Frankia casuarinae: one gene and its partners. The protein of the gene in region 2 interacts with the protein of the main gene of each other region in a pairwise test. Links are inferred from orthologs where the notes say so. Each region holds a gene or a part of one and is shown on either strand. Other genes may lie near its edges.

Evidence for each region.
Region 1: the proteins of dnaE (region 2) and FRANCCI3_RS19270 interact in binary tests that used the Escherichia coli proteins (3 or more experiments, as listed by UniProt). The link is inferred for Frankia casuarinae from one-to-one orthologs.
Region 3: the proteins of dnaE (region 2) and rplL interact in binary tests that used the Escherichia coli proteins (3 or more experiments, as listed by UniProt). The link is inferred for Frankia casuarinae from one-to-one orthologs.

What each region holds. Positions count from the first base shown.
Region 1 is NC_007777.1:4,570,151-4,573,280, forward strand. What follows is about bases 33-3,014. They hold FRANCCI3_RS19270 (pyridoxal phosphate-dependent aminotransferase), read right to left. Parts: upstream 2,142-3,014; coding sequence 924-2,141; downstream 33-923. Other genes in these bases: FRANCCI3_RS19260 (antibiotic biosynthesis monooxygenase), read right to left, coding at 33-251; FRANCCI3_RS19265 (hypothetical protein), read left to right, coding at 305-937. Outside these bases: more of FRANCCI3_RS19260, read right to left, coding at 1-32. UniProt on the Escherichia coli protein: Shows aminotransferase activity with methionine and histidine as substrates, and to a lesser extent also with phenylalanine.
Region 2 is NC_007777.1:4,887,949-4,892,239, forward strand. Bases 64-4,206 are described here. They hold dnaE (DNA polymerase III subunit alpha), read left to right. Parts: upstream 64-454; coding sequence 455-4,006; downstream 4,007-4,206. Other genes in these bases: FRANCCI3_RS20620 (IS6 family transposase), read right to left, coding at 4,202-4,206. Outside these bases: more of FRANCCI3_RS20620, read right to left, coding at 4,207-4,291. UniProt on the Escherichia coli protein: DNA polymerase III is a complex, multichain enzyme responsible for most of the replicative synthesis in bacteria. This DNA polymerase also exhibits 3' to 5' exonuclease activity. The alpha chain is the DNA polymerase catalytic subunit.
Region 3 is NC_007777.1:660,451-663,418, forward strand. Bases 149-2,968 are described here. They hold rplL (50S ribosomal protein L7/L12), read left to right. Parts: upstream 149-1,272; coding sequence 1,273-1,665; downstream 1,666-2,968. Other genes in these bases: rplA (50S ribosomal protein L1), read left to right, coding at 149-219; rplJ (50S ribosomal protein L10), read left to right, coding at 606-1,169; rpoB (DNA-directed RNA polymerase subunit beta), read left to right, coding at 2,549-2,968. In the rest of the region: more of rplA, read left to right, coding at 1-148. UniProt on the Escherichia coli protein: The binding site for several of the GTPase factors involved in protein synthesis (IF-2, EF-Tu, EF-G and RF3). Is thus essential for accurate translation.

The DNA of each region.
Region 1 (3,130 bases), 320 kb from region 2 along the record:
GCGGTCTGCTCCGCGGCCTGCCGGTGGCCCTCACCGAACGCCTGCGAGGACTGCCACTTCTGGAAGTCCTCCTCGCTACGCCAACGGGTGTAGACGAGGTAGGTGTCCGTGCCCTCGATCGGGCGCAGCAGCTCGAACCATTCAAACCCGTCGGCCTGCTCCACCATCCCGGCGCGGCCGGCGAACCGCTTCTCCAGGGTGTCTCGCAGCTCTGCGGGCACGGTCAACACGTTGATCTTGACAACGCTCATGTCTTCAACCGTAGTGCGCGGGATCCATCACCGCACCGCTAGAGTCCCCCGACGTGCCAGGTCTTCCCCGTGTCGCCGTCCTCGGTCTCGATGCCGCCGGAGCCGCCGCGACAATCACACTCGCCGACGGTGGGCTGACCGTCACCGCGTTCTCCGAGGGCCCCGCGCCGCCGCCGTCCCTCGCCGAACTCGCCACGCACGATCTGACTGATCGTGTCGTCGCCGTGACTCCCGCTACGTTGCGCCTGGTCGGAGCCGCCGCGCTCGGTCCGCCTTTTGAGGTGCATGGCGCTCCCCAGCCGGATGGCGAAGCCCACCCGCTCGGCGTTTTCGAGGCCGTGGTGCTCACCGGCCCGGCGGCGCGGCTAGGTCCGGCCGGGACGGGCTCGGCCCGTTTCGGCGAGGTCTTCGATCTCGAGGTTCCCTGGCTGTTCCATGTCGCGGGTCCCGCGCGGCTCGCGGCCGCCCAGGCCCGGTGGATCGGGGAATACCTGCGCGGGCGGTACGCGCCGCCGTCGCCCGATGAGATGGCCGCTCGCCCGCGACTGGCCGGCCGATCGCTGCGCGGCGGGACACACGGTCAGCTGACAGCGCTGGACCGGGAGCTGCACGCGGGGCATACCCGGGCGGCCGAAGCCGGCTACCCGATGCCCCAGCCGCCTGGGACAGGCCTCAACCCGGGGTAGCCGGGGTAGCCGCCGGGGTGAGACGGGCAAGCCGCCGCGCCGCGGCCTCCAGGGTCGTGAGCTTCTTGGGGAAGCCGAACCGGATGATGTGGCGGCCGTCCGCCGGGTCCGCGAAGAACGACGAGCCGGGAACGGTGGCGACCCCGATCCCGGTGGCCAGCCGGCGAGCGAAGGCCACGTCGTCACCGGCCGGGTCGAGCGCGCGGGTGTCGCACATCACGTAGTACGCCCCGTCCGGTTCCCGGAAGGTGAAGCCGGTCCGGGCGAGGGCCGCGCAGAGCAGGTCCCGCCGTTCCCGGTACTGCCGGGCGAGATCGACGTAGTACGTCTGCGGCAGGTTCATCGCCGCCACCCCGCCGGCCTGCAACGGTGCCGCCGCCCCGACGGTGAGGAAGTCGTGCACCTTGCGGATCGCCGAGGTGTAGGCGGCGGGCGCGATCGTCCAGCCGACCCGCCAGCCGGTCACCGCGTAGGTCTTGGACAGCGCATTGATGGTGACGGTGCGGTCCTCCAACCCGGGAACGGTGGCCGGCGGGATGTGGCCGCCCGGGCCCAGGTAATGGATGTGCTCGTAGATCTCGTCGGTGAACACGAGCGCGTCGTGGCGCTGGCAGAGCTCGGCGACGAGGTCCAATTCGGCGCGGCGCAGCACCTTGCCGGTCGGGTTGTGCGGGGTGTTCAGCACGATGGCGCGGGTGCGGTCGGAGAACGCCGCACGCAGCTCCGCCTCGTCGATCGTCCAGTCCGGGGCATGCAGGCGGACGAGCTTCGGCCGGGCGCCGGAGAGGATCGCGTCCGGGCCGTAGTTCTCGTAGAACGGCTCGAACATGATCACTTCGTCGCCGGGGTCGACCAGCGCAAGCATCGCCGCGATCATCGCCTCGGTGGAGCCGCAGGTCACACAGATCTCGGTGTCGGGGTCGACCGACCAGCCCGGGTAGGTTCCGGCCACCTTCGCGGCAACGGCGGCGCGGAACTCCGCGGCTCCCCACGTGATGGCGTACTGGTTCACGTCCGCGTCGATGGCGGCCTTGGCCGCCTCCTTGAGCTGCGGCGGGCAGGCGAAGTCGGGGAAGCCCTGCGCGAGGTTCACGGCGTCGTGCGCGAGAGCGAGCCGGGTCATCTCCCGGATCACCGATTCGGTGAAGGTCGCGGCCTTCGCGGAGACCCGCGGCCGGGCGGGCGTGGCGGTCTGGTCGGGCACCGTCTCATGATGACGCCTCTCCCGGCCCGGTGTCCGGCGCCCCGGTGTCCGGGCCGACCCGGTGTCCGGGCCGACCCGGTGTCCGGGCCGACCCGCCGGTCGCCGGCGCCCTGGTACGCCGATGCCTCAGTCCTCGTCGCCCTCGTCGCCGAGGGCGTCCCAGGGCTGGCGTTCGGGGCCGGCCGCCTGCCCCTCGGGGCAGTGGCTGCGGAAATCGCACCACGAGCACAGGGGGCCGGGGCTCGGCGGAAACGCCCGTTGCGGATCCTCACCCGCCCGCAGGGCCTCCGTCGCGCGCACGGCGTCCGCCGCGACCGACTCCGCCCGCCGCACGTGCCGGGCGATGCTCGCCTCGGTGTGCTCGGCGGCCGCGACCCGCCCACTGGGCACGTGGTGCAGCTCGACCCGCCGGCATGGTTGGCGCAGCATCCGCCCGGCGGCCAGGGCGTAGAGCGCGAGCGCCGGGGACGATCGCGCATCGTCGTCGGTGACCGGCCGGCGTCCGGTCTTGTAGTCGACGACGACCAGCTCCCCGTCCCGGTCGTCGAGACGGTCCACCCGTCCGGAGAAGGCCAGCGCCTCGGTACGGGCCGCGACCGAACGCTCGACCCCGCGCGGCTCGGCCGCCGGATCGAGGTGCGCGACATAGTCATGCGCCATCCGCGCGCCGCGCTCGCGCCACCGGTACGACTGCTCACCGTCCCGGAAACCCTCGTCGACCCACAGCAACCGCAACAGCGCCGCGGCCCGCTGTGGGACCCGTTGCTCGATCGGCCCCCCTCCCACCAGCGTCGCAGCGCGTTGTGCACGCTGACGCCGAAGGAGGTGTGCGCCCAGGGCGGCCCCTTGGGCGGCCGCGGCCGGTCCAGATACGTCATCCGGTACCGGCGGGGGCAGTCCTCGAAGGCCGCCAGCCGCGACGGCGTGCAGGAAAAAAGCCGGCGGGGCAGGCCGGTGAGCTCCAGTTGCGCCATCACTCACTCTATAGT
Region 2 (4,291 bases):
TAGACCGTGACGTGGTCGACCTCAAGGCCGCGGTCGGCGAGCGGCTCCTCGACGTCCCGGTACGACAGGGCGTACCGCAGGTACCAGCGGACAGCGAGGACGATCACCTCGGGTGGGAACCGGAACCCCGCGAACTCCGATGTCGGGACCGGTGGACAGGCACGACGTCGACGCATCACACGATCATGACCGGTCGGGAACTGCGAGACAACGGGCTCTGCCGATGCAACAGACCCGGCGCGCTCGCGCGGCACGTGGCTGACCACGACGCAGGGCGCGCCTCATCGCGTCGCTGCGTTCTCGGGTATGTCGACGGGTCCACCATTGATCTCAACGAATTGTCTTTGGAGGATCAACGCGCTTAGGGGCTGTTGTGTCGCGTGCCTCTCCGGTGGCTCTGGGTGGCGGGGTTAGACTCCGACCGGCGGGCCGTTGTGGGCGAGAGGGGACTGGGATGCCGACGGATTCTTTTGTTCACCTCCATGTGCACACTGAGTATTCGATGCTGGACGGTGCGGCGAAAACGGGCCTGCTTTTCAAGGAAGCGGCGAAGTTGGGGATGCCGGCTGTCGGGATGACCGACCACGGTAACATGTTCGGTGCCTACGAATTTTATCAGGGTGCGAAGTCCGCGGGTGTCAAGCCGATCATCGGGATCGAGGCGTACCTGGCGCCCGAGTCGCGCCACCACAAGCGGCCTGTCCTGTGGGGGGAACGCTCGCAGCGCGACGTCGACCCTGCGGGTGAGGGCGGTGACGTGTCCGGTGGCGGCGCCTACACCCACATGACGATGCTCGCAGCCAACGCCGCCGGGCTGCGCAACCTGTTCCGGCTGTCGTCGATCGCGTCGATCGAGGGCTACTACCGCAAGCCGCGGATGGACCACGAGCTGGTCTCCCAGTACTCCGAAGGGATCATCGCGACCACGGGCTGTCCGTCAGGTGAGGTGCAGACCCGGCTTCGTCTGGGCCAGTTCGACAAGGCGCTCGCGGCAGCGGCCACCTACCAGGAGGTCTTCGGCGCGGACAACTTCTTCCTGGAGTTGATGGATCACGGTTTGCCGATCGAGCGCAGCGTCCGCCAGGGGCTGCTCGACATCGGCGACAAGCTGGGGCTTCGCCCGCTGGCCACGAACGATTCGCACTATGTGACCCAGGATCAGGCGGGAAGCCACGAGGTGCTGCTGTGCGTCGGCACCGGTAAAAAACTCGACGATCCGACCCGTTTCAAATTCGACGGATCGGGATATTATCTCAAGTCTTCGGAGGAAATGCGCAACTTGTGGGACAGTGAGGTCCCCGGGGCCTGCGACAGCTCTCTGCTTATCGCCGAGCGCGTCGAGTCCTACGACGATGTTTTCAAGTTTGTGGACCGGATGCCGCGGTACCCTGTCCCCGCGGGTGAGACGCAGCTGTCCTGGCTGCGCAAGGAAATCGACCGCGGACTGACGTGGCGCTTCCCTGCGGGCGTGCCCGCCGATGTGGTCGAGCGCGTCGACTACGAGGTCGGCGTGATCGACAAGATGGGTTTCCCGGCTTACTTCCTGGTCGTCGCCGACATCTGCAAGTTCGCGAGAGATCGGGGCATCGGGCTGGGTCCGGGGCGTGGATCGGCGACCGGGTCGATGATCGCCTACATCCTGGGTATAACCGAGCTGAACCCGATCGAGCACGCGCTGATCTTCGAGCGGTTCCTCAACCCGGAGCGGATCAGCCCGCCGGATATCGACCTGGACTTCGACGAACGTCGACGCGGTGAGGTGATCCGCTACATCACCGAGCAGTACGGCGAGGACCGCGTCGCGCAGATCAACACCTTCGGCACGATCAAGGCCAAGGCCGCGATCAAGGACTCGTGCCGGGTGCTGGGTTACGACTACGCCCTCGGCGACAAGATCTCGAAGGCGATGCCGCCGGATGTGATGGGCCAGGGCATCCCGCTGGCCGGGATCTTCGACCCGAACCATGAGCGGTACGGTGAGGCCGCCGAGGTCCGGGCCCAGTACGAGACCGACACCAAGGTTCGGAAGGTCATCGACACCGCGCGGGGGCTGGAGGGGCTCACCCGCGGCACTGGTGTCCACGCCGCCGGGGTCATCCTGTGCTCGGAGCCGCTGCTGGATGTCCTGCCGATCCATCGCCGCGACAATGACGGCGCGATCATCACCGGGTTCCCGTTTCCTCAGTGCGAGGAGATGGGCCTGCTCAAGATGGACTGCCTCGGGCTGCGGAACCTCACCGTCATCGGTGACGCGATCGAGGCCGTCAAGCGTAACCGCAACGTCGACATCGACCTGTCCACCCTCCCCTTGGAGGACGCCAAGGCCTTCGAGTTGCTCGCCCGCGGCGACACGCTCGGGGTGTTCCAGCTCGACGGCGGACCGATGCGTAACCTGCTGCGCCTGATGGCACCGACGAAGTTCGGCGACATCGCCGCCGTGCTCGCGCTCTACCGGCCCGGCCCGATGGCGGCCAACAGCCACATCGAGTACGCAGACCGCAAGAACGGCCGCAAGGAGATCCTCCCGATCCATCCCGAGCTCGCCGAGGCGCTGGAGCCCATCCTCGGCGAGACCTACCACCTGGTGGTCTACCAGGAGCAGGTCATGGCCATCGCCCGGGAGCTGGCCGGCTACAGCCTCGGCGGCGCCGACCTGCTGCGCCGCGCGATGGGTAAGAAGAAGAAGGAGATCCTGGACAAGGAGTTCGCTCGGTTCTCCGCCGGGATGAAGGAGAGGGGCTACACCGACGCGGCGGTCCAGGCGCTGTGGGACGTGCTTGTCCCGTTCTCCGGCTACGGGTTCAACAAGTCCCACACCGCTGGGTACGGTGTCGTGTCGTTCTGGACGGCCTACCTCAAGGCCAACTACCCGGCCGAGTTCATGGCGGCGCTGCTGACGTCCGTCGGTGACGACAAGGACAAGATGGCGGTGTACCTGGCGGAGACCCGCCGGATGGGTATCCAGGTCCTGCCCCCCGACGTCAACGAGTCGGACCTGCGGTTCGGTGCGGTCGGGGACTCGATCCGCTTCGGCCTGGGGGCCGTCCGTAATGTGGGGGAGAACGTCGTCGCCTCGATAGCCGCCGCCCGGCGGAGGAAGGGCGCGTATGAGTCGTTCGCCGACTTCCTGCAGAAGGTCGACATCGGGGTGTGCAACAAGCGCACCATCGACTCGCTGATCAAGGCCGGGGCGTTCGACTCGCTGGGCCATCACCGCCGGGTGCTGGTCAACGTACACGAGAACGCGATCGACGCGGTGATCATCACGAAGCGGGCCGAGGCCATCGGCCAGTTCGACCTGTTCGGCGACGGGGGCGCCGGCGAGGAGGAGGAGAGCCCGGGGCTAGGACTCGACCTGGACCTGTCCGGCCCCGAATGGCCGAAGAAGGAGCTGCTGGCTCAGGAACGCGACATGCTCGGCCTGTACGTGTCCTCGCATCCGCTCGAAGGCGCCGAGCGGGCGCTGGATCGCCACCGCGACACCCGGATCGTCGACCTCGCCGAGGCCAACGACGGGACGACCGTACAGATCGCCGGTATCATCAGCAAGATCGACCGGCGGATCAACAAGAACACCGCCAAGGCGTGGGCGATCGTGACCGTCGAGGATCTCGATGCCTCCGTCGAGGTGCTGTTCTTCCCCCAGTCCTACGAGGTCCATTCGTACGCGCTCGCGACCGACGCGGTCATCTCGGTGCGGGGCAGGATCAACGAGCGGGAGGGGTCGGTCTCGCTGTTCGCCCAGGACCTGACGGTGGTCGATGTCGCGACGCACGTGAACGGGCCGCCGGTCGTCATCACTCTGCCGTCACACAAGATCACACCACCGCTGGTCGATGACCTCAAACTCGTCCTGACGACCCATCCCGGGACAACTCCGGTGCACCTGCGTCTCGAAGGCCCGCAGAACACGCATCTGCTCCTGCTCGAACTCCAGGTGCAGGCGAGTAGTTCGCTGCTCGGGGACCTCAAGGCCCTGCTGGGTGCCCGAGCGGTCACCGTATGAGCGACCCGTCGCCGGAGGCGGGACAGCCTGCCGAGGTTGTGGGGTGCCAGAAGTCGGCTTGGGCCCGTGAGCTGGGCTGACGCGCTGACGCGCTGACGCGGTGGAGCGGGCTGCCGGCATGATGGTCAGCTGTGTCCATCGGCGCTGTTGCATTGGGCGGAGGCGGGGCGTGGTGGAGCCGTCTCGGGTGGGCGGTCAGATGGCCAGGGTGAGTTCGGTGAAGGCAGCCGTCAGCCGGTTCCGGAGGTCGGCATCGACGCCCAGTTCGTAGTGGCCGCGGCGGAT
Region 3 (2,968 bases), 4.2 Mb from region 2 along the record:
CAGGGTAACCTGCACATCGTCATCGGGAAGACGAACTTCACCGACACCCAGCTGATCGAGAACTACACGGTTGCCCTGGATGAGATCGTCCGGGTGAAGCCGTCCGCGGCCAAGGGCCGGTATCTGAAGAAGATCACCTTCACGACCACCATGGGCCCGGGTATCCCGGTCGACCCGAACCGCACCCGCAACCTTCTCGACGAGGGTGCCGCCGCCTGATCCGAGCCGTCCGGCGGCTCTCGCTCGTCCGGAGGCATCGCCGCACGAAGCCATGCGTGCGGCCGCCGGGCGAGCGAACAGGGGCGAGAACAGCGACGAACAGTCGCGTACACTGATATCCAGTTCCACACCGAAGACCGCTGGTTGCCGTCTCCGTTCCCGTCGAGGGCCACTCCTCGTCCGGTTCGACCGACGGCCGAAGGCCCCGGGTTCCCCGGGCGGCCCGCGCAGGTGACGGACGGGAAGTTCCGTGACGGATGCACGCAGCCGGGTGACACACCCGGTAGCGCCACCGCCGCCCTTCACGCCCCGTGCGCCTGCGCCGGGGCGTTCGTCATGTTCCAGGGGCGTTTCCGTATGACCAGCCGACACCCCGAAGGAGCCCCATGGCGAAAGCTGAGAAGACCGCCGCGGTGGCGGAGATCGTCGAGGAGTTCCGTGGCTCGACCGCTGCGGTGCTCACGGAGTACCGCGGTTTGACGGTGAGCCAGCTCACCGAGCTGCGGCGTGCCCTCGGCGAGGGCACGCGCTACTCCGTGGTCAAGAACACCCTGACCAAGATTGCGGCGGAGCAGGCCGGGGTCACCGGACTCGACGACCTGTTCGTCGGGCCGACCGCCGTCGCCTTCGTCAGCGGCGACCCGGTCGAGGCGGCCAAGGGCCTGCGCGACTTCGCTCGGGCGAACCCGGCACTGGTGCTCAAGGGCGGCTTCGTCGAGGGCAAGCCGATGACCGCCGACGAGATTCGCAAGCTTGCGGATCTTGAGTCCCGCGAGGTCCTGCTGGCGAAGCTGGCCGGGGCGATGAAGGGCACGCTGGCCGGGGCCGTCGGGCTCTTCGCCGCTCCGCTGTCCCAGGTGGCCCGGCTCGCCGAGGCGCTGCGCGAGCAGCGCGAAGGCCAGTCCGCCGGCGTCGCCGAGCAGCCGGCCGCCGAGGCTGCCGCCGAATAGCCGAGCGGCGCCACCATGGTGCCGCTCCGAGATCACAATCAGGTCGCTCGCAGTCACGAGCAGGCCACCCCGAATCAGGCATGACGAGGAAGGAACCGCCACCATGGCGAAGCTGTCGACCGAAGAGCTGCTGGACGCCTTCAAGGAACTGACCCTGCTGGAGCTCTCGGAGTTCGTGAAGCAGTTCGAGGAGACCTTCGGTGTCACCGCCGCGGCTCCGGTCGCCGTGGCCGCCGCTCCGGCCGCCGGTGGTGCGGGCGGCGAGGCGCCGGCCGCCGAGGAGCAGGACGAGTTCGACGTCATCCTTGAATCCGTCGGTGACAAGAAGATCCAGGTCATCAAGGAGGTCCGCGCGCTGACCAGCCTCGGGCTGAAGGAGGCCAAGGACCTCGTCGACGGGGCTCCGAAGCCAGTCCTGGAGAAGGTCGCCAAGGAGGCGGCGGACAAGGCGAAGGCGGCCCTCGAGGGCGCCGGCGCCACGGTCACCGTCAAGTAAGTACCGGCAGTCCGAGCAGTACTGGCAGCACCCCGCTGCCCTGGACGCCCCGTCCGGCGATGCCCGTCGCCGGACGGGGCGTCCCTTGCGGCCACCCGGCGTGGCCGTGGCGGACACCCCCGTGCCGGGGCACCCCTCTGCGGTGCCCCGGCACGTGCTGTCTGGAAGGCCCGAAAGGTCCACCGCAGGCGGCCCGATGCACAGATGGGCAGGTCGGGTCCGTTCGTGACGTTTTCCGAAGGGGGTTGACGGCCTCTGTGGATCGGAGTTCCATCAAGTTTGCGAACCCTCGTCGGGAGCGGATGCGGTGCGCTACGTCCTCCCTGCGTGGTCCCATCACGCAGGTCCTTGCCAGCGGTGTGCCCTTCGGCTACACTGCTAGTTTGCGCTGCCCTTCTCGTTGTATCGGCCTCGTCGACGTCGTGCCGTTGGTGATGGTCGGCCCTGTTCGGGGGCTGGTATGCACCGCGAGGCGGTTCCGGTTACGTGGTCCGGAGCGGTACTCGCGGTCAGTCCGGGACGATGTGGGGGCGCGCTGGTCGTGCCGGAGTGTGGCACGGCTGTACGGCTGCCACACCGAGGACCCTGAGCGAGACCCTTGCCCATACACCGATCCGTTGTTCTCAGCGGACACTCGTGTCGCCGCGCGCACATGCCGTGGCGAGGCTTCCGCGTGCCCGTTGTCGGCTTGTCGGCCGCACATCCGCTACGCAGGACGCCCGGGGGTCGGCCTCCACGTCCCGCGGCCATCATCTCACCGGTGGGGCACCCCCCGCCGCCGTTCCTGACAACCGTAGCGAGACACTGATCACCTGACCATTCCCCGACGGATACTTGACGTCCGCGACGCCAGCCCGACGATCAGGCCACCGGAAGGACCACCTTGGCCGCCTCGCGCTCTTCCTCCCGCATCTCGTTCGCTAAGATCATCGAGCCCCTCGAGGTCCCGGATCTCCTTGCTCTTCAGACGCAGTCCTTCGATTGGCTGATCGGTAGTGACGCCTGGGCGGAGCGGGTGCAGGAGGCCATCGATTCCGGCCGTGACGACGTTCCGATCACCTCGGGTCTCGAGGAGGTCTTCAAGGAGATCTCCCCGATCGAGGACTTCTCCGGCTCGATGTCACTGTCCTTTCGGGACCACCGGTTCGAACCGCCCAAGTACTCCGTGGAGGAGTGCAAGGACAAGGACATGACCTTCTCGGCCCCGCTGTTCGTCACGGCCGAGTTCACCAACAACAACACCGGCGAGATCAAGAGCCAGACGGTGTTCATGGGTGACTTCCCGCTCATGACCCCGAAGGGC